DNA from 2 places in the Allobosea sp. TAF32 genome. Region 1 is predicted to be linked to the other one. Evidence: predicted binding sites of a transcription regulator. Region 1 holds the regulator's gene; the other holds the start of a gene.
What was found. The regulator LexA, encoded in region 1, represses DNA repair genes until DNA is damaged. The targets are predictions, from matches to a motif close to TGTTCNNNNTGTGTTCNG.
Positions count from the first base shown of each region.

Region 1 (14,555 bases):
CGACGTCGGGAAGCCCATCGCCTTCAGCGTGATGCCCGAATAGAAGTCGATATTCGGGTAGAGCTTCTTCTCGATGAAGTACTCGTCGTGCAGCGCGATGCGCTCCAGCTCGACAGCGACGTCCAGCAGCGGGTCGTCCTTGATGCCGAGCTCGTTCAGCACTTCATGCGTGGTCTTCTGCATGATCTTGGCGCGCGGGTCGTAGTTCTTGTAGACCCGGTGGCCGAAGCCCATCAGGCGGAACGGATCGTTCTTGTCCTTGGCCTTGGCGATGTATTTCGGGATGTTGTCGACGGTCCCGATCTCCTCAAGCATCTTGAGCGCCGCCTCGTTGGCGCCGCCATGGGCGGGCCCCCACAGGCAGGCCGTGCCGGCCGCGATGCAGGCGAAGGGGTTGGCGCCCGACGAGCCGGCCAGGCGCACGGTCGAGGTCGAGGCGTTCTGCTCGTGGTCGGCATGCAGGATGAAGATGCGGTCGAGCGCGCGCGACAGCACCGGGTTGACCTTGTACTCCTCGGCCGGGACCGCGAAGCACATGCGCAGGAAGTTCGAGGTGTAGTCCAGCGAGTTCAGCGGATAAACGAAGGGCTGGCCGACGGTGTATTTGAACGCCATCGCCGCCAGGGTCGGCACCTTCGCGATCATGCGCATCGAGGCGATCATGCGCTGATGCGGGTCCGAGATGTCGGTGGAGTCGTGATAGAAGGCGGACATCGCGCCGATCGAGCCGACCATGACGGCCATCGGGTGCGCGTCGCGGCGGAAGCCCTGGAAGAAGCGGGCCATCTGCTCATGCACCATGGTGTGGCGCGTGACGCGATAGTCGAAATCCGCTTTCTGCGCGGCGGTCGGCAGCTCGCCGTACAGCAGGAGATAGCAGGTCTCGAGGAAGTCGCCATGTTCGGCGAGCTGCTCGATCGGGTAGCCGCGATAGAGCAGCACGCCCTGGTCGCCGTCGATATAGGTGATCTGCGACTCGCAGCTCGCGGTCGAGGTGAAGCCGGGGTCGTAGGTGAACATGCCCGTCTGGGCATAGAGCTTGCCGATGTCGATGACGGCAGGGCCGACCGACCCTTGCTTGATCGCCATGTCGACGGTCTTGTCGCCGACCTGGAGCTGGCTCGTGTTTCCGCTCATCGATACCGATCCTTTCAAGGCTCGCTGCTGTTCAGCCCCTGTTTCGCCTGTCCGCCGGCACTTCCGCGCCAGCCTTTTCCCATCCGCGGCCCGCGATGTGACGGGCTGATGCCGGGAGGGGAGGTGGAAGGAGACCCATGTGACTGATTTACAAGCAATATTCGTGCCCCGCCACGGGGTGGCCGCGCAACGCACTTGCGCGTCACTAGACCATTTGCCCAGTGCATTCAACCGAGCCTAAAGGCGATTGGAACCGCGTCCGGATCATATCTGCGCGAGCAGCGGCAACGCCGCCATCGCGAGGCGGCATGCGCGAGCATGAAAGCTGAAAGTGGGGCACCGCTCGGCAGCGGCGATGCCCCATGACGACAGCTCAGGCCTGGTCGGCGAGCCGCGCCAGCGTCTCGTCGCGGCCGAGCACGGCCATCACGTCGAACAGGCCGGGCGACATGGCGCGGCCGGTCAGCGCGGCGCGCAGCGGCTGCGCCGCCTGGCCGAGCTTGATGCCGGTCTCCTCGACATAGGCCCGCACGGCTGCTTCGAGCGGAGCCGGCGACCAGTCGCTGACCGCGGCGAGCTTCTCCGCGATCTGCGGCAGGCGCTGGCGCGCGGCTTCGTCGAGCAGGCTCTTGGCCTTGTCGTCAAGCTGCAGCGGGCGTGGGGCATAGAGATAGAAGGCGCTGTCGAGCAGCTCGACCAGCGTCTTGGCGCGCTCCTTGAGGCCGGGCATCGCTGCGAGGAAACGCGCTTCGAGCGCGGGCGACAGCGTTGGGCCGAGCCCGCGGGCAGGGCCGATCTCCGGCAGGATGACCTTCAGCGCGTCGAGCAGTTCCTGGTCGCTCGACTGGCGCATGTAGAGCCCGTTGAGGTTCTCGAGCTTGGCATAGTCGAAGCGGGCCGGCGAACGGCCGATCGAGGAGAGATTGAAGGCGTCAATCATCTCCTGCGTGGAGAAGACCTCCTGGTCGCCATGGCTCCAGCCCAGCCGCACGAGATAGTTGCGCAGTGCCGCCGGCAGATAGCCCATCGAGCGATAGGCATCGATGCCGAGCGCGCCGTGGCGCTTCGAGAGCTTGGCGCCGTCGGGACCGTGGATCAGCGGGATATGCGACATGCTCGGCACGTCCCAGCCGAGCGCATCGTAGATCTGCGTCTGGCGGGCGGCATTGGTGAGATGGTCGTCGCCGCGGATGACATGGGTCACGCCCATGTCGTGGTCGTCGACCACGACGGCGAGCATATAGGTCGGCGTGCCGTCCGAGCGCAGCAGCACGAGGTCATCGAGATTCTCGTTCTGCCAGACGACGCGGCCCTGGACCTCGTCATTGACTACGGTCTCGCCGGTCTGCGGCGCCTTGAGGCGGATCACCGGCTTCACGCCTTCCGGCGCGGTCGACGGATCGCGATCACGCCAGCGCCCGTCATAGCGCAGCGGCTTGCCCTCGGCGCGCGCCTTCTCGCGCATCTCCTCGAGCTCGGCCGGGCTGGCATAGCAGTAATAGGCCCTGCCGGCGGCGAGCATCTGCTCGGCGACCTCCCGGTGGCGCGCCGCGCGCTGGAACTGATAGACGGTCTGGCCGTCCCAATCGAGGCCGAGCCATTCCAGCCCGTCGAGAATCGCGGCGATGGCTGCGTCGGTCGAGCGTTCGCGGTCGGTGTCCTCGATGCGCAGCAGCATCTTGCCGCCTTGCCGGCGGGCATAGAGCCAGTTGAACAGCGCCGTGCGGGCTCCGCCGATATGCAGGAAACCGGTGGGCGAGGGCGCAAAGCGCGTGACGACGGCATTGCTCATGGAAGGCAACTCCGGCCGGGCGGCACGAGCCGCCCGGGGCAAGACAGGGAAATGGCGCAGGTCATGACATGACAACCGGCGCGCGCCCTGTAACATGGCTTGGCCGGAAAGGTTAAGCGGTCAAATTGCTGCGCCGGCGGGGGAGGGGCGGAGAATGCAGCCGGGGCCGCCGGGGCAGGACATGCCGCGCGGCGCGCGAGCCGAGGCCTTGCCTTTGCGCCTGCTCGCGCCCTGGCTGATCTCCGTTCGCTTCAAAGCCTGGTTCAACCACTGGCAGGCCCGGTTCGGTCAGGCGCTCGAATTGGAGGCGGAGCGTCGCCGCCCGTTCCTATGGCTGCCTGTGGCGACGGGCGTCGGCATCCTACTTTATTTCGCGGCAGATCGTGAGCCGGCTTTGTGGGCGCCTCTGACCGGCTTCGCGCTCAGCGCGATCTTCGCGTTCGCGCTGCGAACCCGTCGGTTCGCCTCGATGGCCTGTCTGGCGGTGGCCGCCGCCTTCGCGGGTTTTGCCGCCGGCGTCTGGCGGACGGCCGATATCGCCGCGCCGATGCTGGAACGGCCGCGAATCGGCAAGGTGACGGGTTTCGTCGAGAGCGTGGAGGCACGCGACAACGGCGCCCGCATTGTCCTGCTGTTAACGGAATTCGCCGGAATGCCGGCCGCGGAGCGTCCAAGGCGCGTGCGCGTCAATATCCGCGCCGGCTCGGTCGCTCCGGGGGATCATATCGCGGCGACGGCGCGGCTCCTGCCTCCACCGGGGCCAGCTCGGGCGGGCGGTTACGATTTCGGGCGCGATGCCTTCTTCCGCGGCATCGGCGCAGTCGGCAGTATCGCAGGCAAGATCGCGTCGGCGCCCGCGCCGCATCCAATGCCGACGCGCCTTGCCGTCGATGTCACGATCGACCGGGCCCGCAACGCGTTGACCCGGCGCATCGCCGAAGTGGGCGGCGGGCAGGGCGGGGCGGTCGCTGCAGCCCTTGTCACGGGGAAGCGCGGCCTGATCACCGAGGCGACGAACAATGACCTGCGCGCGGCCGGGATCTACCACATCGTCTCGATCTCAGGCCTGCACATGGTTCTCGCGGCCGGGACGATTTTCTGGCTGGTGCGCGCCCTGCTGGCGCTCTCCCAGACTGCCGCGCTGCGCTGGCCGATCAAGAAGATCGCGGCCGTCGCGGCGATGCTCGGCGCGACCGCCTACTGCATCTTTTCAGGCAGTGACGTCGCGACCGAACGCTCGCTGATCATGACGCTGGTGATGCTCGGCGCGATCCTCGTCGATCGTGCTGCACTGAGCATGCGCAATCTCTCTCTCGCCGCCATGATCGTGCTGCTGCGCGAGCCGGAGGCGCTGCTCGGACCGAGCTTCCAGATGTCATTCGGCGCGGTTGCGGCCCTGATCGCCTTTGCCGAACGCTGGGAGAGCCGAAAATGCACGGAGCCGCCCCCGAGCCTGCCATGGCCGCTCGGGCCGGTCTGGGCAGCGGCGCTCGGCATCATCGTCACCACCTTGCTGGCGACGGCCGCAACAGCGCCTTTCGGGGCCTATCACTTCCAGACCTTCAATCCTTTCGGCCTGCTCGGCAACGCGATGGCGCTGCCCTTCGTCTCGCTCTTCGTCATGCCGGCGGCGGTGTTCGGCGTGCTGGCCTATCCCTTCGGGCTGGACTGGCCCGCCTGGGCGCTGATGGGGCTGGCGTCCGACGTCGTGCTCAAGGTGGCGCACTGGGTGGCAAGCATCGACCATTCCACCGTGATGATCGCCGCCTTCAGCCCGGTCGTGCTGACCTGCTTCGTGCTGGCGTTGCTTTGGCTGACGCTTTGGACCACGGCCTGGCGCTGGCTGGCGGCGGTCCCCATCGTGCTCGGCGTCGCCATCGCCGGAAAGCCGGAGCGGCCGGAAATCCTGATCGAACGCGACGGCTCGGGGCTTGCTGTGCGGGCCCCCGATGGACGCCTTGCGGTCGCCGGCAAGCCCAGCCGCTTCGTGCTGCAGCAATGGCTGGGTGCCGATGGCGACAGCCGCTCGCCGGACGATCCGACGCTGCGCGCCGGCATCGCTTGCGATCAGCTGGGTTGTGTTGCGCAAACGGCTGACAAGCGCACGGTTTCCTACACGCGCGACCGGTTGGCGATCATCGAGGACTGCCTGCGGGCCGACCTCGTCGTCACCGCCATTCCCTGGAGCGGCGCCTGCAAGGCGCGGCTGATCGAGCGAATGGGACTGTCACGCGACGGCGCGACCTCGCTCTACCGCACGGCGTCGGGATGGAGCAGCCGCATCTCAGAGCCCAGCGCAGCCGATCGGCCGTGGAGCCGCCGACGCGAACCGCGTCTGGCGGCGCCCGCTGCAACGAGCATCAGCATTCCGCCAGCATCCGCCGATGGCGAAGCCGAGGTCGAGCGGCTTCAGTAACGCCGCATCAGATTGACGAGGCGGCCCTGAATCTTGACCCGGTCCGGCCCAAGCACACGCGTCTCATAGGCGGGATTGGCGGCTTCGAGCGCGATCGAGGAGCCGCGTTTGCGCAGCCGCTTGAGTGTCGCCTCCTCGTCGTCGATCAGTGCCACGACGATATCGCCGGTATTGGCCGAGTCCTGCTTGCGGATGATGACGGTGTCGCCGTCGAGGATGCCGGCTTCGACCATCGAGTCACCGCGCACTTCGAGCGCGTAATGCTCGCCGGAGCCGAGCATGTCGGGCGGCAACGAGACGGTGTGGCTGCGGTTCTGAATGGCCGAAATCGGTGTGCCGGCGGCGATGCGGCCCATGACCGGGATCGCGATGGAGGAACGGCTGTCCTCATCGGCGGTGGGGCGGGGTTTGCCGAGATTGGGCTGCGTGCCGAGCCCGCCCTGGACGACCGCAGGGCTGAAACGCGGCCGCTGCTGCGGCGTACCGAGTCCATCGGGCATCTTGATGACTTCGAGCGCACGCGCCCGGTTGGGCAGGCGGCGGATGAAGCCGCGCTCCTCCAGCGCCATGATCAGCCGGTGGATGCCGGATTTCGAGCGCAGATCGAGCGCGTCCTTCATCTCGTCGAAGGAGGGCGGCACCCCGCTCTCACGCAAGCGTTCCTGGATGAAGCGCAGGAGTTCGTGTTGCTTGCGTGTCAGCATGATCCCGCCGGCCCCGGAAAAGCGTAGATTCGAAACAAATCACGAACACCATAACTGTTCGCCTTGTGTTCCGCAACCCGTTCGCGCGAGGGCGCCTGTCTACAGCAGCGGCAGGATACGGCAGAGGTCGCCTATCCTGGCCGGCGCAGCATGGGCCGGGCGGATCGTCAGCGCCTGCGCCCGCGCCAATGTGCCGAGCATGGAGGAATCCTGCCGGTCGAAAGGCGTTGCAACCCAACCATCGGGCGTCAGCGCCAGCTCCGAGCGCAGATAATCCTCACGCTCGTCATTGCCCGGCAGGTCGCGGCCGAGGCGGGCGGGGATGCTGCGATCGCGATCCGCATCGGCCAGGCCGAGCAGGGCTTCGATCAGCGGCAGCACGAAGAGGTGGCCGCAGACGATCGAGGAGACCGGGTTTCCGGGAAGCCCGACCACGACCATCCGGCCGAGCCGGCCGGTCATCATCGGCTTGCCCGGTCGCATCGCGATCTTCCAGAAGCCAAGCGACATCCCGGCCCGCGTCAGCGCTTCCTGTACGAGATCGTGGGCACCCACCGAGGCGCCGCCGAGCGTGATCAGCACGTTGGCGTCGGCGTCGCGCGCCTGAGCGATCTTGGCCGCGAGGTCGGCATGGTCGTCGCGGGCGATGCCGAGATCGAGCACTGCGCCGCCGGCCTTCTCGACCAGCGCGGCAAGGGCGAAGGAGTTCGAGGCGACGATCTGGTCGCGCCCGACCGGATCGCCCGGCGCCACCAGTTCGTCGCCGGTGGCGAGAATCGCGACCAACGGCTTGCGCCGGACTGGCAGCGTCGGATGTCCCATCGCGGCGGCTAGCCCGAGCGCTGCGCTGTCGAGCACGCGCCCGGCCTTCAGCAGGACGTCGCCTTCGTGGAAATCGAGGCCCGCTGCGCGCAGGAATTTGCCCTTGGCCGGCGACACCCGCACGCGGATCTCCGGGCTACCGACGCCGTCTGCGTCTTCCTGCATTAGGATCGTGTCGGCGCCCTCCGGCATCGGCGCGCCGGTGAAGATGCGCACGGCCTGTCCCGGTCCAACCGTGCCCTCATAGGCCCGGCCGGCGGCGGATTCGCCGATCACGGCAAGCGTCGCACCTTCGGCCATGTCGTCGGCACGCACGGCATAGCCATCCATGGCGGAGTTGGCGAAGGGCGGCTGAGTTCTGAGCGCCTTCAGATCGGCTGCGAGCACCCGCCAGGCGCATTGCGCGAGCGGCAGGGTTTCCGCCCCGATCGGCCCCGGAACGCTGTCGAGCAGCGCCTTGCGCGCGACGGGGACCGGGGTGAGCGCCATCAGCGGGCTTTCGCCTCGTAGTCGCCGGACTGGCCGCCGGATTTGTGAAGCAACCGGATATTCTCGATCCGCATCGCCCGGTCGACCGCCTTGACCATGTCGTAGACTGTGAGACAGGCGACGGAGACGGCGGTGAGCGCCTCCATCTCGACGCCGGTCTGGCCCTTCATCTTCACCTCGGCGCGCACGCGCACGCCCGGCAAGGCCTCGTCCAGTTCGAGATCGACGGCGATCTTGCTGAGCAGCAGTGGGTGGCAGAGCGGAATCAGCTCATGCGTGCGCTTGGCGGCCATGATGCCGGCGAGGCGCGCCGTGCCGAGCACGTCGCCCTTCTTGGCGTTGCCGTCGCGCACGATCGCGATCGTCTCCGGCGCCATCACGACGCTGCCCTCGGCTATTGCCGTGCGGGTCGTCTCGGCCTTGTCGCCGACATCGACCATATGCGCCTGGCCTTGGGCGTCGAGATGGCTGAGCCGGCTCACGCCGCGTTCTCTTGAGCCTGGCCGGTCAGCAGGGTCCGCGTCGCCGCTGTGACGTCCGCCTGCCGCATCAGGCTCTCGCCGACGAGGAAGCTGTTGACGCCGGCCTTGTTGAGACGGGCGATGTCGGCATGGGCAAAGATGCCGCTCTCGCCGATGATGATGCGGTCGGCCGGGACGCGCGGCGCCAGCCGCTCGGTCACGGCGAGGTCGACGTGGAAGCTGCGGAGGTCGCGGTTGTTGATGCCGAGCAGCCGGCTTTCGAGCTTGAGCGCGCGGTCGAGCTCGGCGTCGTCATGCACTTCGACGAGCACGTCCATGCCGAGATCGCGAGCGGTTTCGTTCAGCGCCCGGGCGGTGTCGTCGTCTACGCCGGCCATGATGATCAGGACGCAGTCGGCGCCCCAACTGCGGGCTTCGTAGACCTGATAGGGCTCGTAGAGGAAATCCTTGCGCAGCGCCGGCAGGCCGGAGGCCTCGCGCGCCTGTGTCAGGAATTCCGGCTGGCCCTGGAAGGAGGGCGCGTCGGTGAGTACCGAAAGACAGGCGGCGCCGCCGGCGGCATAGGCGCGGGCGAGCGAAGGCGGGTCGAAATCGGCGCGGATCAGCCCCTTGGACGGGCTGGCCTTCTTGATCTCGGCGATCAGGGCCGGCTTGCCGTCCGCGAGCTTGGCGGCGAGCGCATCGGCGAAGCCGCGCGGTTTGGCGGCCGCGCGGGCACGGCGTTCGATCTCGGCCTGCGGCACCGCGGCCTTGGCGGCCGCGATCTCCTGGCGCTTATAGGCTTCGATCTTGGCGAGGATGTCGGTCATGCCGCCCTCACGCGTTCGAGGCTTTGATCAGGGCGTCGAGCGTCGCCTTGGCCTTGCCGGAATCGAGGGCCGCCGTCGCCTGGGCGAAGCCGTCCTTCAGGTTCGCGGCCTTGCCGGCGACCAGTAGCGCCGCCGCCGCATTGAAGGCAGCGATGTCGCGGAAGCCGGTTCTCTCGCCGGCCAGCACGGCGTTCAGCGCAGCCGCGTTCTGCTCGGGCGTGCCGCCGCGCAGCACCTCCGGCCTGGCCGGCTCAAGGCCGACATCGGCGGGGCTGATCGTGAAGCTCTCGATCCTGCCGCTATCGAGCGAGACGACGCGGGTCGGGCCGGTGGTGGTGATCTCGTCGAGCCCGTCGGAGCCGTGCACGGCCCAGACGCGGGTCGAGCCGAGCGAGGCCAGCACCTTGACCATCGGCTCGAGCCAGGTCTCGGAGAAGGCGCCGATCAACTGGCGCTTGACGCCGGCCGGGTTGGAGAGCGGGCCGAGCAGGTTGAAGATCGTGCGCGTGCCGAGTTCGGTGCGCACGGGCGCGACATGGCGCATCGAGGCGTGATGCGTCGGCGCGAACATGAAGCCGACCCCGGCCTCGGCAATGCAGCGCTCCGTGCCGGCCGAATCCAGCCCCACCCTGACGCCGAGCGCGGTCAGCACGTCCGCGGCACCCGAGCGCGAGGAGGCCGCGCGGTTGCCATGCTTGGCGACGGGCACGCCGCAGGCGGCGGTGATGATCGAGGCCAGCGTCGAGACATTGTAGGAGCCGGAGGAATCGCCACCGGTGCCGACGATGTCGATCGCCTCGGCCGGCGCCTTCACCGGCAGCATCTTGCCGCGCATTGCGCCGACCGCGCCGGCGATCTCCTCAATCGTCTCGCCGCGCACGCGCAGCGCCATCAGGAAGGCGGCGGACTGCGCATTGGTGACCTCGCCCGAGAGGATCGTGTCGAAGGCGTCCCGCGCCTCCTCGCGCGAGAGCGTCGCTCCGGTCGCGACCTTGGCGATGAAGGGTTTGAAGTCGTCCATGGAATCTCTGCGGAATTCAGGCTGATGGGGTCAGGGCGGCGGCTTCGTGCTCGCTGCGCCATCGCTGGGCGAGATCGAGGAAATTCCGCAGGATCGTCGCGCCATGCTCGGAGGCGATGCTCTCCGGGTGGAACTGGACGCCGTGGACCGGCAGCTCCCGGTGCGAGAGCGCCATGATCAGGCCGTCATCGGTCTCGGCCTCGATGTCGAAGACGGTTGGGCAGGAATCGCGGTCGACCACGAGGGAGTGGTAGCGCGTCGCCTGCAGCGGCCCGTTGATGCCGCGGAACAGGCCGCGTGATTTGTGCCGGATCGGCGAAACCTTGCCGTGCATCGGCACGGGCGCCCGCACGACGTCACCGCCGAAGGCCTGCCCCATCGCCTGCAGGCCGAGGCAGACGCCGAAGATCGGCTTGCGGCCGGCACCCTGCCGGACCACGTCGAGGCAGATTCCGGCCTCGTTGGGTGTGCAGGGACCGGGCGAGAGCACGATCGCATCATGCTCGCTGCCCAGCGCTTCCTCGACCGACAGCGCGTCGTTGCGCCAGACATCGACCTCGGCCCCCAGGCCACCGATGAGGTGGACCAGGTTCCAGGTGAAGCTGTCGTAGTTGTCGATCAACAGAACGCGCATGGCCGGACCTGTGAATACGGCTTGAGGTCATGCACGTTCGGAGGCGGGGTGGTCAAGTTTTGCGCGGGCCGCGCTCGACTTTAGACCGCCGGTGGATTGAGGCGAGCGAAGGCCTCCTGCCGCCGATAGGGGAAATAGGGGTAGGGCGCCGTGCGGACGCTCGCGGCATCGAGCCGCGCGACCTGCTCGGTCGTCAGGTTCCAGCCGACGGCGCCGAGATTGTCGCGCAATTGCTGTTCGTCGCGGGCGCCGATGATGACGGAGGAGACCGTCGGGCGCTGCAGCAGCCAGTTGATCGCGACCTGCGGCACGCTCTTGCCGGTCTCCTGTGCGATGGCATCGAGCACGTCGACGATAGCGTAGAGCTGCTCGTCCTCGACCGGTGGGCCGAATTCGGCGGTTTCATGCAGGCGGCTGCCGGCGGGCAGCGGCTGGCCGCGCCTGATCTTGCCGGTGAGGCGGCCCCAGCCGAGCGGGCTCCAGACCAACGCGCCGACCCCCTGATCGAGGCCGAGCGGCATCAGCTCCCATTCGTAATCGCGCCCGACGAGCGAGTAATAGACCTGATGCGCGACATAGCGCGGCCAGCCATGGCGCTCGGCGGCAGCCAGCGACTTCATCAGCTGCCAGCCCGAAAAGTTGGAGACGCCGACATGGCGAAGCTTCCCGGCCCTGACGAGCGCGTCGAGGGTCGAGAGAACCTCTTCGACCGGCGTGCCGGCATCGAAGGCATGCAGCTGCAGCAGGTCGATATAGTCGGTGCCGAGCCGGCGCAGCGCGTCCTCGGTCGCCTTGATCAGGCGGCTGCGCGACGAGCCGGCATCGTTCGGGCCGTCGCCCATAGGCAAGGTGGTTTTGGTCGAGATCAGCACCTTGTCGCGCCGTCCCTTGATCGCCTCGCCGAGGACCTCCTCGGAGGCGCCGCTCGAATAGACGTCCGCCGTGTCGAAGAGGTTCAACCCTGCTTCAAGGCAGATGTCGACGAGGCGGCGCGCCTCCCGAGCGTCGGTATTGCCCCAGGCACTGAAGAGCGGCCCCTGTCCGCCGAAGGTGCCCGCGCCGAAACTCAGGGCGGGAACCTTGAGCCCCGAATGGCCTAAACGCCGGTATTCCATGATCCAGATCTCCTGTGGTGGCGGGAACATGGCGGCTCGAAGCGAATGCGATTAGTGCGCCGAGCGGAACAGCATTCGTGAGTTGAAGTCATCGTGCCGAAAGGCGGGGCGCCGAAGCTAGTGAACTTCAGAAGAAGGAGCGTGTCATCCCGGACGCGGCGAAGCGGAGGTCCAGGGTCCATGCCTCAAGCTGCGCCGGACGCGCTCCGGCATCGATCCCGGGTCAAGCCCGGGATGACGGCGCGGTTCGGGAGATAGACGAGATACGTTTAGCCGCGGGCGCTGCGCGGCATCCCGGCCGTCCGCGGCTGCGCCTGACCCGGTGCGGTCTCGACGCCCAGCGCGGGGAGGGCGAGCGTTCGCAGGCCGCGGAAATCGACATGGCAGACGATCAGGCCGCGCTCTTCGATGTAGCCGAGCAGGCGCCGCGCCCGGCTGGGCGAATGGCTGCCATAGACTTCGGCGAGCTCGGCATCGCTGGGGCAGGGCCTGCCTTCGATCGCGGTGCGGGCGATGTAGAGGAAGAGCCCCTGCAGGTCCTCGGGCAGCGTGCCCGAGGCAGCCACTGCCGCCTGCCAGCCCTCGCTGGTCGCGACGCTGTCGCTGACACCGGCCCGCGCTACGGCGAGCCTGCGGCGGAACTCTTCGAGGCTCAGATTCGTCCGACCCAGCCGGCGCATGCGGCAGCGCACGGTGAAATCCTGATAGAGCACCGCGACCTGTCGCGAGCGGGCCTCCGGGTCGGCCATCAGTTCGCGCAGGATCTCGACCATGGTCGCCTCGCGCTCTTCCGGCTCGAGCTCGATCTCCGGCTCGGGTTCCGGCTGGGGGGCCGGGCGGTAGGTCTCGATCCGGCGCAGCACCTCGTTCGGGTCCGGGCGCGGGCGCGGTGCTGGGCGCACCGGCCTTGCCATCGGCGGCGGCTCGTCCGCGCCGGGCGTGAAGATCAGCTTGCCGGCCTCTTCCGGCGCCTGCTCGGGCAGCGGCATCAGCCCCGGTGCGCCTCCGCGATCGACAGAAGACACCGCGCCGATCCTGAGCGGCAGCGGGCGCTTCGACAGGGCGGGGCCCAGCGCCACGAATTGCCCGCGCTCCAGGTCGCGGAACATCTCGGCCTGGCGGCGGTCCATGCCGAGCAAATCGGCGGCGCGGGCCATGTCGATATCGAGGAAGGTGCGACCCATCAGGAAGTTGGAGGCTTCCGCGGCGACGTTCTTGGCGAGCTTGGCGAGGCGCTGCGTCGCGATGACGCCCGCGAGACCGCGCTTGCGGCCCCGGCACATCAGATTGGTCATGGCGCCGAGCGACAGCCTACGCGCTTCGTCCGAAGCCTCGCCTGCCATCACGGGGGCGAAGAGCTGGGCTTCGTCGACGACGATCAGCATCGGGAACCAGAGCGAGCGGTCGACGTCGAAGAGCCCACCGAGGAAGGCGGCGGTGGCGCGCAGCTGCTCGTCGGCCTCGAGATTTTCGAGGTTGAGCACCACCGAGACGCGGTGCTGGCGCACGCGCAGCGCGACGCGCTGCAATTCTGCCTCGCCGCATTCGGCATCGACCACCACATGGCCGAACTGGTCGGCCAGCGAGACGAAATCGCCTTCGGGATCGATGATTGCCTGCTGGACGAGCGGCGCGCTCTGCTCCAGCAGGCGGCGCAGCAGATGCGACTTGCCCGAGCCGGAATTGCCCTGGACGAGCAGGCGCGTCGCCAGCAATTCGGCGAGATCGATCAGACCGGGCTCGCCGGTCCTTGTCGTTCCCATCTCGATCGCTGTCGTCATACCGGTCTTGAATCGCCTTGTTTGGTCGGGCGCAGGCGCGCGACCGGGGCTTCTAGCATGGCCTCGCTCGCGCTGGACGCAGGGCAGCCCTGCCTTCCACAGACAATCGCTGTCAGCGACCTTTGAGTCAGCGCGGGCAGCGTAACGACCGCTCCTGCCGAACGATGTCGGCAATCAAGCGGCGGTCATTGGCCGAGAGCGGCACGTCCTCGATCGCGTCGTACTGGCAGCCGGCATTGCCGAAGGCCGCGGTCGCACGCTGGGTGCGGAAGCAGTAGCCTTGCGCCTTGTAGATCTCGTTGCGGGCGGTCCAGAGATTCGCGCAGGTCTCGGGGTTGGCAAAGGCCGGTGCTGTTGCTCCGGCTGCCAGCATGAGGATTACGGAAAGCGGGAGATAAAGGCCGCGCATATTGGTCTTCCCCGGAATGAGCGCGCGAGCTTTGCGGAAGTGGCGGCTGCAAGGCAAGCCGGCATGCGACATGAAGCTGTCGCAACAGCTGGCTTCGGTGGGAGCGATCAAGGGGCGGATCGATGCAGTTCGGCTATTGCGAAAGACTCGATGCGAGCTTTTGGGCCGAGCCCGTCAACGCCGTGACAAATGGCGCCTTTCTTCTGGCGGCGCTGATGGCTTTCCGGCTCTGGCGCCGGCAGGGCCGTCGCGACGGTATCGTGCTCGCATTCATCCTTCTCGTCTTCGCGATCGGGATCGGCTCTTTCCTGTTTCACACCATGCCGAACCGCTGGACGGTGCTGGCCGATGTCTTGCCGATCCAACTGTTCGCCTTCGGTTATTTCGCCTTCGCTCTTGCACGGTTCCTCGGAGCGCCCGGGTGGGTAACGGCCATCGGCACGCTGGCCTTCTTCGGCCTCGCCCTCGGTCTCTCTTGGGCGGGGCGGGCAATTCTGCCAGCGACGGTGGCAGGCTCTGCCGGTTATGCGGCGTTTCTGCTGGGGCTCGTCGGCGTCGCTTCGGCCATGCCGCGTGTTGCTGCGCTCTCGCGACAGCGGAGCCCATTGGCGATCGCCGGCGCGGCTTTCGCAGCCTCGTTGGCGTTGCGCAGCATGGACGGCCCGCTGTGCGGCGCCCTGCCGCTCGGAACGCATTGGCTTTGGCACTTGCTCAATGCGTCGGTGCTCTACCTGTTGCTGCGCGCCGCGATGCTCCCCGGCGGCACGTCTATTTCTTCGTCAGTTCCAGGCAGGTGATGAGCTGGACATAGCTCGGCGGGCCGCCAAGGCTCGCGCCCTCGGTGCAGGTTGTCCGGGCTCGGGCCGGGTATTCCGACCAGCGGGCTTCCAGTGCGTTGCGGGCCTTTTCCTCATCGTCGCGGCAGGCACTGGCGGGGCGGCCGA
Region 1 is NZ_JBFRDM010000008.1:39,908-54,462, reverse strand. Features, by position in the region: gene gltA (citrate synthase) at 1-1,137, opposite strand, end outside; gene gltX (glutamate--tRNA ligase) at 1,511-2,929, opposite strand; gene AB4Z16_RS17335 (ComEC/Rec2 family competence protein) at 3,084-5,345, shown strand; gene lexA (transcriptional repressor LexA) at 5,339-6,049, opposite strand; gene AB4Z16_RS17325 (molybdopterin molybdotransferase MoeA) at 6,149-7,360, opposite strand; gene moaC (cyclic pyranopterin monophosphate synthase MoaC) at 7,360-7,842, opposite strand; gene trpC (indole-3-glycerol phosphate synthase TrpC) at 7,839-8,651, opposite strand; gene trpD (anthranilate phosphoribosyltransferase) at 8,659-9,672, opposite strand; gene AB4Z16_RS17305 (anthranilate synthase component II) at 9,689-10,306, opposite strand; gene AB4Z16_RS17300 (aldo/keto reductase) at 10,387-11,421, opposite strand; gene AB4Z16_RS17295 (helicase HerA domain-containing protein) at 11,691-13,202, opposite strand; gene AB4Z16_RS17290 (YARHG domain-containing protein) at 13,330-13,611, opposite strand; gene AB4Z16_RS17285 (ceramidase domain-containing protein) at 13,734-14,408, shown strand; gene AB4Z16_RS17280 (hypothetical protein) at 14,380-14,555, opposite strand, start outside.

Region 2 (14,555 bases), on a different contig from region 1:
GCCGGTGCCGGGAGGGCCGACGAGCAGCACGCCGCGCGGGATGCGCCCGCCCAGCCGCTGGAACTTCTGCGGATCACGCAGGAACTCGACGATCTCCTGCAGGTCTTCCTTGGCCTCGTCGATGCCCGCGACGTCCTCGAAGGTGACGCGGCCATGCGCCTCGGTCAGCAGCTTGGCCTTCGACTTGCCGAAGCCCATCGCCCGGCCGGCGCCATTCTGCATCTGGCGGGACATGAAGATCCACAGGCCGATGAAGATGACGAAGGGCAGCGAATTGACCAGCAGCGCCATGAACCACGGCGTGCCCTCGGACGGCGCACGGGCCGACACCTGCACACCCTTCTGCGCCATGGTCTTCAGGAGGTTGGGGTCGCCATAGGGCGCATAGGTCACGAAATTGCGGCCATCGGAGAAGCTGCCGGAAATCTCCTGTCCGGCAACCACGACATTGGCGACACGCCCGGCTTCAGCCTCGTTGATGAGCTGGCTGTAGGGGATTTCGTTGGTGCTCGCGCGCTGGCTTGGGCTCTGGAACAGAGTCACCAGCGCCAGGACGAGAAGGAAAATCACCACCCAGAGGGCGAAATTACGAAAATTCGGATTCATCACCAGTCCGATCGGGCCTGCCGGACCAACCGGATAAGGCCAAGGGTTTACTGGACTAATCTAGGAGCGGCGGTCGCCCTTGCCAAGGGAAACAGAAGACGTAGGGGCACTAAGATGTCGCAGGGTGAACCCCGCGTCGCCGCGGCGGCTCCCGTTCGAGGAGCAGAACGCCGTCGGAGCCGAGCCTTATCATGCAGCCGGACAATGTCCGTCTCATGGCAGAACCTGTCTTCGTCGCGGCACGCAGCGCCTGCACGCAATCCTCCAGCCGTTCCAGCCGACGGTAGCGGTCGCCGGTGGTCACGATGGCATCGAGCGCCCGCCCGACCACGCGCAGAACGATCTCGTCCGGCTCAGCCATCAGCGCCGAAAAATCGAGCCGCAGCCGGTCCTCGCCCGCCTCTCGCGGCAAATCGACCGCTGCAAACACGGCCTGCGCGCGCTGGCTCGCCGCAGCGTCCAGCCGCGCCATCCTTTCCGCCATCCGCCCGAAGCGCTCGGCCGTCAGCCCCTCCTCAGCGAGAACCGGCATGATCTCGCGCCAGCGAACACGCTCGAAGCGCTGGTCGGCATTGCTCGGATCGCTGGCGAAAGGAAGGCCCCGCGCCCGGGCGGCCGCAATGAGCCGCGCCTTCGGGAGGCCGAGAAGCGGGCGGATGAGCTTGACACCGTCCTTCACGGTTCGGGCCCGCATCCCGACGAGACCGGACGGGCCGGAGCCATGGGCGAGCCGCATCAGCATCGTCTCGGCCTGATCGTCGAGCGTGTGGGCAGTCACGAGAGCGGCGCCGCCGAGCCGCTTCGCCTCTCCCGCCAGCAGCGCGTAACGGGCGTGCCGGGCCGCAGCCTGGATACCCCTTGCGGGCTTCTCTCCCTCCCAGCGCAGGATCGCATGCGCGATGCCGAGGCGCGCGCACAGCGCGGCGACGGCGGCGGCCTCCGCCGCGGCCTCCGGCCTCAAGCCATGGTCGACGGTCGCGGCATGGAGCAAGGGCCGGCCCGGAGCGCGCGCCCATTCGGCCAGCAGCCCCAGCAACGCGACCGAATCCGGTCCGCCTGAAACCGCCGCGAGCAGAGAGCGCTCCTGCGTCAGCCCCAGAAAGAGTTCGCCGGCCTCGACAGGCGAGACGGGCGGCACATACGTTTCATTCTGTGGCAGCGCGCTCAAGCGCAGCCGGAGCGACGGCGCTCGCGCGCCACGCCCTGACGCACCGCATTGGACGCCGACGGATAATCGACGCCGACCTTGGCATAGGTCGCGCAGGCCTGGTCCTTGGCGCCGAGCCCGTTCAGCGCCATGCCGAGCTTGAGTAGGCTGTCCGGCGCCTTGGTCGCCTTCGGCGATTCCCGCGAGATCTTCAGGAACTGTTCGGCCGCCTCGCGATAGCGCTGCCGCTGCAGATAGCTCTCGCCGAGCCAATAGGTGGCGTCGACCGCCAGCCGGTCGCGCGGATAGCTCTGCAGGAACTGGCGAAAGCCCATCTCGGCCTGCTCGTATTCCCGGCGCTGAAGCGAGGCGAAGGCGAGGTCGTAGGCCTCCTTGGCGCTCTGCGGACCGCTGGCGGCCGCGACGCTCGCCCCCCGCGGCATGGCCTGCGACAGGCCGCCCTGTGGAACGGGGCGTCCGACGCCCTGCAGGTCGAGCGGCCGGCCCGTGGCCGGTCCGCCACCATCCTCATCCTCGATGATGCCGGCGATCCCGCCGCCGAGCTGCTGCGGCGCACCGGCCGCGCCCTGCTGCATCGTCGGATCGAAGGCGTCGCCACGGCGCTGACGCTGCGGCGCCGCAGGGGCGCCACCACTCGGCGCTGCCGCACCTGGACGCCCGCCGCCCTTCTCGTTCAGGCGGAAATCGACATCTTCCTGGAACTTGCGCACCTGTTCGCTGAGGCGGCGGTTCTCGAACTGGAGCTGCTCGATCTGGCCGGACATCTGGCGCAGCTGGTTCTCCAGCCGCGTCGTGCGCACCAGCAGGTCAGCGGCATCCTGCGCCGAGCCGGGCACGGCCCCGCCGAACAGCGCAGCGGCACAAGCGAGCGCACCCAGCCCCGAACGGGAAAGATGACGGGCAAGGATCGAAGGAAGCATCGATGAAACCGGTTTTCCGAACATGTCGCGCTTTCCTATATCACTTGCTCACCACGGCCAAAATATGAACATTTTCATGGCGCCCCCGCACATTTGGGCGCGGGCCGGAAAATCGCCTCTGGCGCTTTGCCGGCGGCTTGCTTACATTGGCGAAGCGGGGCTGCCTGGTGCGTGAGAGACAGCATTCCCCGGGCCCATACGACTCCCTAGGGAGCTGTCCCTGTCCGGATCCTTGGAACCGGACACACGGCGCCCACCTACTTCTGTAGGTGTCCCGGGATTCAAAACTCCACGGCCGAGGTGGCTCCGCAGCCTGACCATGACGACGACGCGTCCCGATACGCCTTTCATCCCCCCGGTCTCCCCTTCCCCACGCAAGGCCGCGCTTCGCGACGCCGCACTGACCCGCCGCGACGCGCTGGATCTCGACAGCCGGCTCGACTGGGATCAGGACATCGCCGCCCGCGTCCTCGCTCTGCCCGTCTGGGACAGCCCCGGCCCGGTCTCCGCCTATTGGCCGATGCGCTCGGAGGCCGATCCGCGCCCGATCCTCGAAGCGCTGCATGGACGCGGTTTGCCGCTCTGCCTGCCGGCAATCGTCGAGAAGCGCATGATCTTCCGCCGTTGGGCGCCCTATGAGCCGATCGTGCCCGGCGGCTTCGGCACGCTCGTACCGGCTCCCGCCGAGCCCGAGACGAAGCCCGCCATCCTGATCGTGCCGCTCGCAGCCTTCGACCGGCGCGGCCACCGCATCGGCTACGGCAAGGGCTATTACGACCGGGCTCTGACGGAGCTGGGGCCGACCGTCAGCATCGGCATCGGCTACGCCGCACAGGAGATCGAGGCCATGCCGGACGAGCCGCATGACCGACGCCTCGACTGGATCGTGACCGAGCGCGACACCATCCGCTGCGGTTGATTCCGGCAGGCTTTCGGGTCACGGAAGAGGACAGAACTGCCATTCCACAGCCCTCATCCTGAGGAGCCGCGGAACGCGGCGTCTCGAAGGATGTTTCAGTGGGCTCCCGCACCTCCTGGAACATCCTTCGGGACTCGCCTTCGGCGCTCCTCAGGATGTGGGCTTGTATGGCCAACCGCCTTTGCGCGTCCGGAGTCCACATGCGTTTTCTCTTCCTCGGTGACATCGTCGGCCGCCCCGGCCGGATCGCGGTTCAGGAGCGTTTGCCGGCACTGCGCGAGGCCTGGAAGCTCGACTGCGTCGTCATCAACGGCGAGAACTCCGCCGGCGGCTTCGGCATCACCGAGGCGATCTGCGACGAGATCCTCGCCGCCGGCGCTGATGTCGTCACCCTCGGCAACCATTCCTGGGACCAGCGCGAGGCGCTTGTCTTCATCACCAGGCAGGACCGGCTGATCCGCCCGGCGAACTACCCGCCCGGCACGCCCGGCCGCGGCGCCACCGTGATCGAGGCGCGCAACGGCGCCCGCGTCCTCGTCGTCAACGTCATGGGCCGGCTCTTCATGGACCCGCTCGACGACCCCTTCGCCGCAGTCGAGCGCGAGCTCGCCGCTTGCCCGCTCGGCGAGGTCGCGGACGCCGTCATCGTCGACGTTCATGCCGAGGCGACGAGCGAAAAGCAGGCCATGGCCTATTTCCTCGATGGCCGCGCCAGCCTCGTCGTCGGCACCCACACCCACGCACCGACCTCCGACACACGCATCCTCCCGGCAGGCACGGCCTATCAGTCCGATGCCGGGATGTGCGGCGATTATGATTCCGTGCTCGGCATGCAGAAGGACGAGCCGGTGCGCCGCTTCCTGCAGAAGGTGCCGGGCGCGCGGCTGGAGCCGGCCACCGGCGAAGGCACGCTGTCTGGCGTCGCAGTCGATATCGATGATGCGACCGGTCTCGCGAAGGCGGTCTGGGCCGTGCGGGTCGGCCCGCATCTCAGCGAGGCCCTGCCCGGCTGGGCGCAGGGCTGACCCACAGGAGCCTGCGCGTCTCAGACCGCGCGGTGCTGGCGAACCAGATCGTCGAAGGCGTGGTTCAGGCTCTCGGCTTGGCGGGACAGGGTGCCCGCCACGTCGAGCACGTCATGCACCGCCTTGCCGGCCTGCTGTGCGCGGTCGTTCAGGTGCACGATGGTTTCGGCGTTGGCCTGCGTGCCCATCGCCGCCTGATCGGCGCTGCGGGCGATTTCCTGCGTGGCGGCGCGCTGCTCGTCGATGCTGGCCGCGACCGCGCCGGCGATGCCGTTCACCTGGCTGACGAAGGCGACGATGCTCTCGATCGCCGTCACCGCCTCGCGCGTCGCCGCCTGCATGGCCGGGACCTGGGCCGCGATTTCGTCCGTGGCCTTGGCGGTGCGTGATGACAGCTGCTTCACCTCCGTAGCCACCACCGCGAAGCCCCGCCCGGTCTCGCCGGCGCGTGCGGCCTCGATCGTGGCATTGAGCGCAAGCAGATTGGTCTGGCTGGCGATCGTCTGGATCATCTCCACGACCGAGCCGATCGTCTCCGCCGAAAGAGCAAGACTCTTGACGATGGCATCGGTCTTCTGGGCCGCGACATGGGCCTCATGCGCCATGGTCGAGGCCCGCACCACCTCCGCCGCGACATGGTCGAGAGAGATCGACAGCTCGTTCGTCGCGGTCGCGACATTGCTGACATTGTCCGAAGCGCTGCCCGCCGCCCCCGCGGCCCGTTTGGCCTGCGCGCTGGTCTCGCCGACCACGTCCTCGACCGAGGCCGCGAGCCGCTCCACCTTGCCGGCGCTCGCATTCACCGCGCCGACAACCTCTCTCACCGTGACCTCGAACGCCTCGATCTGCTGGCGCGTGCGGTCGCGGTTCTCCTGCTGGACGACGGCATAGGTCTCGAGCAGCAGCTCCAGGTCGAGCTGGGTCGCCTTGGAGAGCGCCGTGCGCGTCGCGATCCGCCGGTCGAGCTCGCGTCTCTGCCAGAAGCTCGACAGCCCCATCATGCTCTGCCGGTCGAGCCCGAGCTCGACGATGATCGCGTTCGAGACGATCGCGTGGCAGATCACTACCGCATAGATCGGCACGCCATGGTCGTGAAAGGCAGTCGCCAACTTTCGCGCCGACTCGATGTAACCCTCCCGAAGATCGCCGGAAGCGAGCCTGATCCAGTGCGCCAGCCGCCGCTCGTGGACGTCCGGCTGGCGCAGAGCCTGCGCAATTTCCGGCCAGGGCGCGAATTGCTCGTGCAGTTCCTCAAGCAGTTGCGGCAGCCGGTTACGCGCGAAGCCCGACAGCGAAGCGAGAAGCTCGATATCCTCGTTGAAGATCCGGAAGGCGCGAAAGCGGTGTTCCTGCGCGGCGATGGAGTTGGATGTCACTGGTTCACGAGCTTGAAAGATGACGGCGTGGCGCACCGGCATGTTGCTCGGCCATGGCAAAGAATGGCTTAACGGCCGCTTCGCCGTCGATCTCGCCAACGAGAGCCCACTGGCGCTTGCCTGTCCCGGAAATCGGCGCCTATAAGGCCGTTCCGATCGCCCCGGCGCGCCGCGGGCGGTGTTTCCATGGTTCCATCATCTCAAAGGGCAGCGAGTCCCCATGGCCGGCCATTCACAGTTCAAGAACATCATGCACCGCAAGGGCAAGCAGGACGCGGTGCGCTCCAAGCTGTTCTCGAAGCTGGCCCGCGAAATCACCGTCGCCGCCAAGATGGGCATGCCCGATATCAACATGAACCCGCGGCTGCGCATGGCGGTTCTCGCCGCCCGCGCCGAGAACATGCCGAAGGACAATATCCAGCGCGCCATCAACAAGGCCGCCGGCGGCGAAGGCGATAACTACGACGAAGTTCGCTACGAAGGCTACGGCCCGGGCGGCGCCGCCGTCATCGTCGAGGCGCTGACCGACAATCGCAACCGCACCGCCTCCGCCGTCCGCTCCTACTTCACCAAGGCCGGCGGCGCGCTCGGTGAGAGCAACTCGGTTTCCTTCATGTTCAACCGCGTCGGCGAGGTCAGCTATCCACCGGAGGCCGGCGACGCCGACAAGGTCATGGAAGCCGCGATCGAAGCCGGCGCCGACGATGTCGCCTCGGACGAGAGCGGCCATGTCATCACCTGCGCCTTCGACGCGCTGAACGAAGTTTCCAAGGCGCTTGAAGCTTCGCTTGGCGCCCCCGCCTCGGCCAAGCCGGTCTGGCGGCCGACCACGACCGCCCCGCTCGATGAGGAAAAAGCGGCATCGATGATGCGGTTGATGGAAGCGCTCGACAATGACGACGACGTCCAGAACGTCTTCGCCAATTTCGAGATCGCCGACGACATCATGGCCAAGCTCAGCGCCTGATATCAGCCTGCGTCATTCTCGGGCTTGACCCGAGAATGACGCGCCGGAAAAACGCCCGCACCTCCTCGTCACGAGATGCTCGGGTCAAGCCCGAGCATGACGGCCTTCATCGCCCGATCAGCGCATCCCAGAGCGGCAGGCTGATCAGCGCGCTCAGGAAGATCACCAGATAGGCGCCGCGCCGGAAGCTCTGCTCCGAGGCGAGGCGGAAGCCATGCGTGCCGGCCCACAGCCCGATGCCGTAGACCGCGAAGAGCGGCACCGCCATCAGTAGCGCGCCGAAGATGAGAATGCCCTTCCACCACAGCACGGCGCCGCTGATCAGCGTGGAAACGCCGAAGAAGGCCTGCATATTGGCCCGCGTCTTGTGCCGGTCGTTGCGCTGGGCGCCAAGCCAGAACACCGCGAGCGGCATGCCGCCGATCGAGGCCATGCCATTGAACAGGCCCGACAGCGCGCCCACCCCGAGCGAGAGCGGGATCGTCGGGCGCCCGTGATAGCGCCAGCCCGAGGCCATCAGCCCGACGGCGGCCAGCACCAGCGCGGCCAGCAGCCAGCGCATGGTTTCGCGGTCGAGCCAGATCAAGAGCCAGATGCCGGCCGGCAGGGCCAGGGTCGCCGTCAGCAGAAGCGGCAGGATCTCGCTCCATTCGGCCCGCCGGGCGCTTCTCGCCGCGATCGGCAGGGCGAAGGGCAGGTCGATGAACCAGATCAGCCCTAGCGCCGCCACCGGCCCGAGCACCATCGAGGCCAGCGGCATGAACACCATCGCAAAGCCGAAGCCGGTGAAGCCGCGCACCAACCCACCGAGCAGCGTCGCTGCGAGCAGGACGGCGATGCCGTCATAGGTCAGGCCGGGCATGAAGGCGGAGAGGCTGAAAGGCATGGCGTCGCATATGAGTAAGGCCGATCCGGCGAACCATGCCCGCCACGCTCCGGCAAGAACAACTTTCCTTTTTGATGCGATCGATGAGCGGAATTCATCTCCGCCCAAGTTCCGGGCGGGACAAATCCGAAACATCCGTTAGCTTGAGCCCGTCATGGCACCCGCGATTCGCATCATCGGCATCGACCCCGGCCTTCGGAAGACCGGCTGGGGCGTCGTCGTCTCGGAAGGCAGCAAGCTCTCCTTCGTCGCCTGCGGCTGCGTCGAGAGCGACGGCAGCCTCCCGCTCGGCGAACGCCTCCGGCAGTTGCACGAGGGACTGCACAAGATCATTGCCGCGCATTGCCCGCATGAGGCAGCGGTGGAAGAGACCTTCATCAACCGCGATCCGCAATCGGCGCTGAAGCTCGGCCAGGCCCGCGGCATCGCGCTGGTCGTGCCCTCGCTCGCGGGGTTGAGCGTCGCCGAATACGCCGCCAACCTCGTCAAGAAGACGGTGGTCGGCGTCGGCCACGCCGACAAGAAGCAGGTGCAGGCGATGATCCGCGTCTTGCTGCCGAAGGCCGAGACACGCTCGGCCGACGCGGCGGACGCGCTCGCCGTCGCGATCTGCCATGCCCAGCATCGCGGCATGAAGGCATTGGTCGCGCAGATGCGGGCGGCGGGTTGAGCGTGGCGGCCGGGGGACAGACACGATGATCGGCAAGCTCAAGGGCCTGATCGATTCCTACGGCGAGGACCACGTCATCATCGACGTGCAGGGCGTCGGCTATGTCGTGCAGTGCTCGGCGCGCACGCTCCAACGCCTGCCCAAGCCCGGCGAGGCGGCAGCGCTCTCGATCGAGACCCATGTCCGCGAGGATGCGATCCGCCTCTACGGCTTCATGTCCGACGTCGAGCGCGATTGGTTCCGGCTGATGCAGGTGGTGCAGGGCGTCGGCGCCAAGGTCGCGCTCGCCATCCTCTCGACGCTCGATCCCGGCAGCCTCGCGACCGCCATCGCCACCAACGACAAGGCCGCGATCGCCCGCGCGCCCGGCGTCGGCCCCAAGCTCGCCCAGCGGCTCTGCGCCGAGCTCAAGGACAAGGCGCCGGCCTTCGGCCATATCGACCCCGGGGTCGTCCAGCTTTCGGGCGCACTAGAAGACAGGAAGCTGCCGCAGCCCATTGCCGACGCCGTCTCGGCTCTCGCCAATCTCGGCTATCCTCAGGCCCAGGCCGTGGTCGCCGTGGCGGCTGCCGCCAAGGCGGCCGGCGACGGTGCCGGCACGGCCCAGCTGATCAAGCTGGGTCTAAAGGAACTGGCGAAGTGAGCGCACCGCCCGACGAGCTGGAACTGCGCATCGTCACCGACAAGACCGAGCTGTGTCGCATCATGCTGGCGAGTTGGGGCTCGCACAGCATGATGATCGACCTGCATGTCTATGACGTCGCCGAGATCGACGCGCTCGGCTTGTTCGAGCGCGATGGCAGGACGGCGGCATTGGCGAGCTGGACGGCGAGAGGCGACACCGCCTATCTCTGCGCGCTCCATTCGCTCCGTCCCGGCGAAGGCGTGGCGATCCAGATGCTCGACGCCGTCATCGCGGCCGCACGGATAGCGGGCGCGAAGAAGCTCAAGGCCATGCTGACCAACGACAACATGCCCGGCATGACCTTCTATCAGCGCCGCGGCTTTCGCCTTTCGGGGCTTTATCTCGAAGCCATCGACGCCTATCGCTCGGTCGTGCCGACGATCATCAAGACGGGTTACAAGGACATTCCGATCCACGACGCGCTCGAACTGGAGATGGCGCTGTGAGCGACCCCAAGCGCTCCGGGTTGCTGACGGCCGAACGCCGCGACGACGACAGCGAAACCTCGCTGCGGCCGCTCTCGCTCGCCGACTTCACCGGCCAGGCGGGCGGAGGCAACGCCGCCACGACACAACTCATCAAGCTGAGGCTCAAGGAGCTGGCGAAGTGAAGGTCGATGAAAAGCATATGCTTTCCAGTGCCGTTCAATTTTTCCTTGCTGGAGAGCGCTTAACACAAAGCATTAAATTTGCAGATTATCCCGAGCATATACTGATACCTTCGAACATAATTATGTATTCATTATCAGTAGAGATTATTCTGAAATTTTTTGCATATAAAATAAATCAAAATGTCATACACGGCCACATTATCAGTGAACTGTATAATTCATTGCCATTGCAAGATCAGGAACTAATCGCCTCTACTCCGCCAATCGGACCGACAAACGCAGGCGATCTATCTGATGACCTACGCTCCATAGATGGGAAAAATAGCGCTGGACGAAAAAAGAGCGCGTTTGAACTCTGGCGCTACGGCTATGAGAACGTCGAAATCAACCCTATATCGATAAATATACTACGTGATTTTTTTATATCGGCCCACAACGCTTCTCGGGTGAGATTTCCAAACTTGTCATCTTCTTATGAAGACGCCTGGGGTGGACTTAAATTTGACGATAGATGGAATGCTTGGCCTAGCGTGTGGTTCGAGGCTGTAGGATATGAAGAAGGTATGCAAGCGCAGGACGACAAGCGTATATTTCACGAAATTCTTCGTGAAAAAAAAGAATGACTAGTCCTCCTCGTCTCCTCTCCGCCGACAAGCGCGACGACGACAGCGAAACCTCGCTGCGGCCCCTCTCGCTCGCCGATTTCACCGGCCAGGCGGCCGCGCGCGCCAATCTCCAGGTCTTCATCAACGCCGCCAAGAGTCGGGGTGACGCCCTCGACCACGTTCTCTTCGTCGGCCCGCCCGGCCTCGGCAAGACGACGCTGGCCCAGATCGTGGCGCGCGAACTCGGCGTCAATTTCCGCTCGACTTCCGGGCCGGTCATCGCCAAGGCCGGCGACCTCGCCGCCCAGCTCACCAATCTCGAAGAGCGCGACGTGCTCTTCATCGACGAGATCCACCGCCTCAACCCCGCCGTCGAGGAAATCCTCTATCCGGCGATGGAGGATTACCAGCTCGACCTCATCATCGGCGAAGGCCCGGCGGCGCGCTCGGTCAAGATTGACCTGCCCAAATTCACGCTCGTCGGCGCCACCACCCGCGCCGGCTTGCTGACGACGCCGCTGCGCGACCGCTTCGGCATCCCCATTCGCTTGCAGTTCTACACGGTCGAGGAACTGCAGGGCATCGTCGCCCGCGGCGCCCGCGTGCTCGGCGTGCCGATGTCCGATGATGGCGCCAACGAGATCGCCAAGCGCTCGCGCGGCACGCCGCGCATCGCCGGACGGCTGCTCCGGCGCGTACGCGATTTCGCCATCGTCGACGGCGACCCGATCGTCACCCGCAAAGTCGCCGACAAGGCATTGTCGCTGCTCGATGTCGACGCCATCGGCCTCGACCAGATGGATCGGCGCTACCTGACGACGGTCGCCATCAATTTCGGCGGCGGCCCGGTCGGGATCGAGACGATCGCGGCCTCGCTCTCCGAGCCGCGCGACGCGATCGAGGAGATCATCGAGCCCTTCCTGCTCCAGCAGGGCTTCATCCAGCGCACGCCGCGCGGGCGGCTGCTGACCCCTCATGCCTTCCGCCATCTCGGCATGCCCGAGCCCTCACGCGAAACGGCGCAGTTCGGGCTGTTCGGAAACGACGAGGATGAGGCGTGAAACGGCTCCTTTGGAATTTCGCGCTCGCGCTCGCCCTGACCGGCCTTTTCGCTGTCCTTGCGGTTTCGGCCAGAGCCGACGACGATGTTCCGCGCGGGCCGGTGGAAGAAGGCTACGCTATCACGGCCAAAACGCTCGCAGCCAAGGGCAAGGCCCCGCCGCCGGCCTGGCGGCCGCCCCACCGTGACAAGCTGATGAGCAAGAGCCTGGCCGCGCTCTTCGCCCGCGACGACCTCTATCAGGATGAAAGCGGCGATATGGGCCAGATCGGCGCCGACCCCTTCCTCAACGGCCAGGATGGCGAGATCAAGAAGCTGAGCTTCGACACGATTCCCGTCGCGGCGGGCAAGGCGACCGTGCTGGCCAATTTCCGCAGCTTGGGCAAGCCCGTCACCGTCCAGTTCCAGGTGATCAGGGAGAATGGCGGCTGGCGCATCGACGACATCGTCAACCGCTTCGAGGGCAAGGATTATTCGATCCGCGAGCAGCTCTCGCAGCCCTATGACTGCGGCTCCTTCATGAACAAGCCCTGCAAGCGCTGAGCTCGGTAGAAAACACCCCGAGCCCTCATCCTGAGGAGCCATTCCGCCAGGAATGGCGTCTCGAAGGATGTTTCGGGAGGCTCAGAAACTCTCTGGAGCATCCTTCGAGACGCCGCGTGCCGCGGCTCCTCAGGATGAGGGCTCGGCTTTACCGAAAACTCCGAGCCCCCAGGGTGTCATCGGAACGCGCCGACTGATCAGCCGCTACGGCGCGCCATTTTCGCGCGCATCATGGCGGGGCGAGCACCGGCATCCTTGAGCGCGCCGGATTTCGCGGCCTTCGGATTCTCGACCGGTCGCATGCCCTTGCCGGCGGTGCGGCTCTTCGGGCGTTCCAGCGCGCTCTGGCGCTGCTTCAGGGCGAGCGCCTTGCGGGCGAGGCTGCGCTGGCTCGGCGCGCGCAGTTTGTCGGCCCGGCGGGTCTGCTCCGCCCCGACGCGCTTCAGCGCCACCGTCAGCGCATCGGCCTTGGCCTTGGTGCCGTGATTGTCCGAAGCCGGCCGCGTACCTTGCGGCGGCGCCTTGCCGCGGAACTCGCGGCGCTGCTGCCGGGCGATGTCTCGCGCGCGGTCGCGCTTCTCGCGCAGGATACGTGCGAGATCGCGCAGCCCGTCGTCCTTTTCGCCCGCGAGCTTGCCGCGCCGCGTGCGCCCCACAAGATCGAATTCGGATTTGTCGAGAAGTCGTTCGAGTGCCTTGGCCGATAACGACATGGATATCTCCGTAGCGTTGTTCCCCCGCCCCCCCGATCATGCTCCAGGCCACGCTTTTGTTCCCGCGGGTATTTGCTCGCGATGCGTCTCGCCTATATGCCGGCCTCCATGACCAGCCCCCATCAGATCACTGTCCGCGTCTATTATGAAGACACCGATTTCTCGGGCGTGGTCTACCACGCTTCCTATCTGCGCTTCATGGAGCGCGGGCGCACGGAGCTGATCCGCGCGCTCGGCATCGAGCAGCGCGAACTCTTCGACGGCGAGACCGCGCTGGGCTTTGCCGTGCGCAAGATGACGATCGACTTCCTGCGCCCCGCCGTGATGGATGACCTCCTCACCATCGAGACGCGCTGTGTCGTAGCGCGTGGCGCCACCATGGATCTGGAGCAGCGCGTGCTGCGCGGCGAGGATGAGCTGATCACCGCCGGGGTGACTGTCGCCTGCGTCGGTGGCGGCCGGGCCCGGCGCATACCGGACGGCCTGCGCAAGCGCCTGATGCTCGACGTCTGACGATGCCGCATCCGCCCATCGACGCGGGGCCCGCCCGCATGTTAGCGCTCTTAACATGAGCTGGAAGCGCGACAGACCCGAAACGCCCCGCGGCTATCACCACGGCAACCTCAAGGAGGAACTGGTGCGGGCCGCGCTCGGGCTGATCGGCGAGAAGGGGCCGAACGGCTTCACCTTCGCCGAGGCCGCGCGCATGGCCGGTGTCAGCCCGGCCGCGCCTTATCGCCATTTCCGCGACCGCGACGAATTGCTGGCCGATGTCGCGGCGCGCGGCTTCCAGGCCTTCGAGGCCGCCCTCGCCCGCGCCTGGGATCAAGGCCGGCCCGATCCCGAAACCGCCTTCCACCGGCTGGGGCGCGCCTATCTCGCCTTCGCCCATGATGAACCGGCTTATTATTCGGCGATGTTCGAGGCGGGCGTGCCGCTCGATGCCAGCCCCGAGCTGCGTGCGGCGGCCGATCGGGCCTTTGCCGGTCTGCGCCAGGCGGCCGAGGCGCTGATCGCCCAACTGCCGCAGGGCGAGCGCCCGCCAGCCCTGATGATGGCACTGCATGTCTGGGCGATGTCGCACGGCGTCGCCGCCCTGTTCGGCCGCGCCGATGGCGGGCGCCGGCCCCTGCCGATGTCGGCGGCCGAGCTGCTGGAGGCCGGCATGCTGATCTATCTCCAGGGCCTCGGCATCGGCCGCAAAGGCGCCGCCAAGCCCGACTAATTCTTTTCCGCGGGCCGACTTCTTGACAACCGGCAGTGTCGCGCGCATTTATGTAAATGTGATTTACATTCACGTCTTGTCATGAGAGGGAGCAATGCCGATCGTCGAGAAGTTGGACGAATATGGGAAGGGAGCCTGGATCGCCCTCGCGGTTCTCGGCTTCATCATGTTCTGGCCCCTGGGTCTGGCGACCCTGGCCTTTCTTTTCTGGAGTGGACGCATGGGTTGTGGGTACGCAGGAGACCGTTACGAGCACCGGATGAACCGCCTGCAGGACAAGATGGACCGCATGCGCGAGCGCATGGCCGGTCGTGACGGTCGCGGTTTCGGCGGCTTCGGCGGTTGGGGCCGCGGCGGCCCCTCCAGCGGCAACCGCGCCTTCGACGAGTACCGCGCCGAGACGCTGCGCCGGCTCGAAGACGAGCAGCGCGAGTTCCACGACTTCCTGGGCCGCCTGCGCATGGCCCGCGACAAGGCCGAGTTCGACCAGTTCATGGCCGACCGCCGCAACAACCCGCCGGCCAATCCTCCGGCCCAGCCTGACGCTGCCTGACGCGGCAGTTGAGCCGAGCCTCTA
Region 2 is NZ_JBFRDM010000002.1:53,267-67,821, forward strand. Features, by position in the region: gene ftsH (ATP-dependent zinc metalloprotease FtsH) at 1-606, opposite strand, end outside; gene tilS (tRNA lysidine(34) synthetase TilS) at 716-1,744, opposite strand; gene ybgF (tol-pal system protein YbgF) at 1,771-2,694, opposite strand; RNA gene ssrS (6S RNA) at 2,849-3,005, shown strand; gene AB4Z16_RS04685 (5-formyltetrahydrofolate cyclo-ligase) at 3,014-3,613, shown strand; gene AB4Z16_RS04690 (TIGR00282 family metallophosphoesterase) at 3,814-4,638, shown strand; gene AB4Z16_RS04695 (methyl-accepting chemotaxis protein) at 4,659-6,014, opposite strand; gene AB4Z16_RS04700 (YebC/PmpR family DNA-binding transcriptional regulator) at 6,235-6,981, shown strand; gene AB4Z16_RS04705 (sulfite exporter TauE/SafE family protein) at 7,088-7,867, opposite strand; gene ruvC (crossover junction endodeoxyribonuclease RuvC) at 8,022-8,537, shown strand; gene ruvA (Holliday junction branch migration protein RuvA) at 8,563-9,180, shown strand; gene AB4Z16_RS04720 (GNAT family N-acetyltransferase) at 9,177-9,668, shown strand; gene AB4Z16_RS04725 (hypothetical protein) at 9,665-9,832, shown strand; gene AB4Z16_RS04730 (hypothetical protein) at 9,829-10,455, shown strand; gene ruvB (Holliday junction branch migration DNA helicase RuvB) at 10,452-11,498, shown strand; gene AB4Z16_RS04740 (DUF3828 domain-containing protein) at 11,495-12,040, shown strand; gene AB4Z16_RS04745 (hypothetical protein) at 12,238-12,753, opposite strand; gene ybgC (tol-pal system-associated acyl-CoA thioesterase) at 12,862-13,266, shown strand; gene AB4Z16_RS04755 (TetR/AcrR family transcriptional regulator) at 13,322-13,978, shown strand; gene AB4Z16_RS04760 (DUF2852 domain-containing protein) at 14,073-14,531, shown strand.
Region 2: a site for LexA is predicted at 7,984-8,001, ahead of ruvC (crossover junction endodeoxyribonuclease RuvC). Genes of this name have one in related genera too.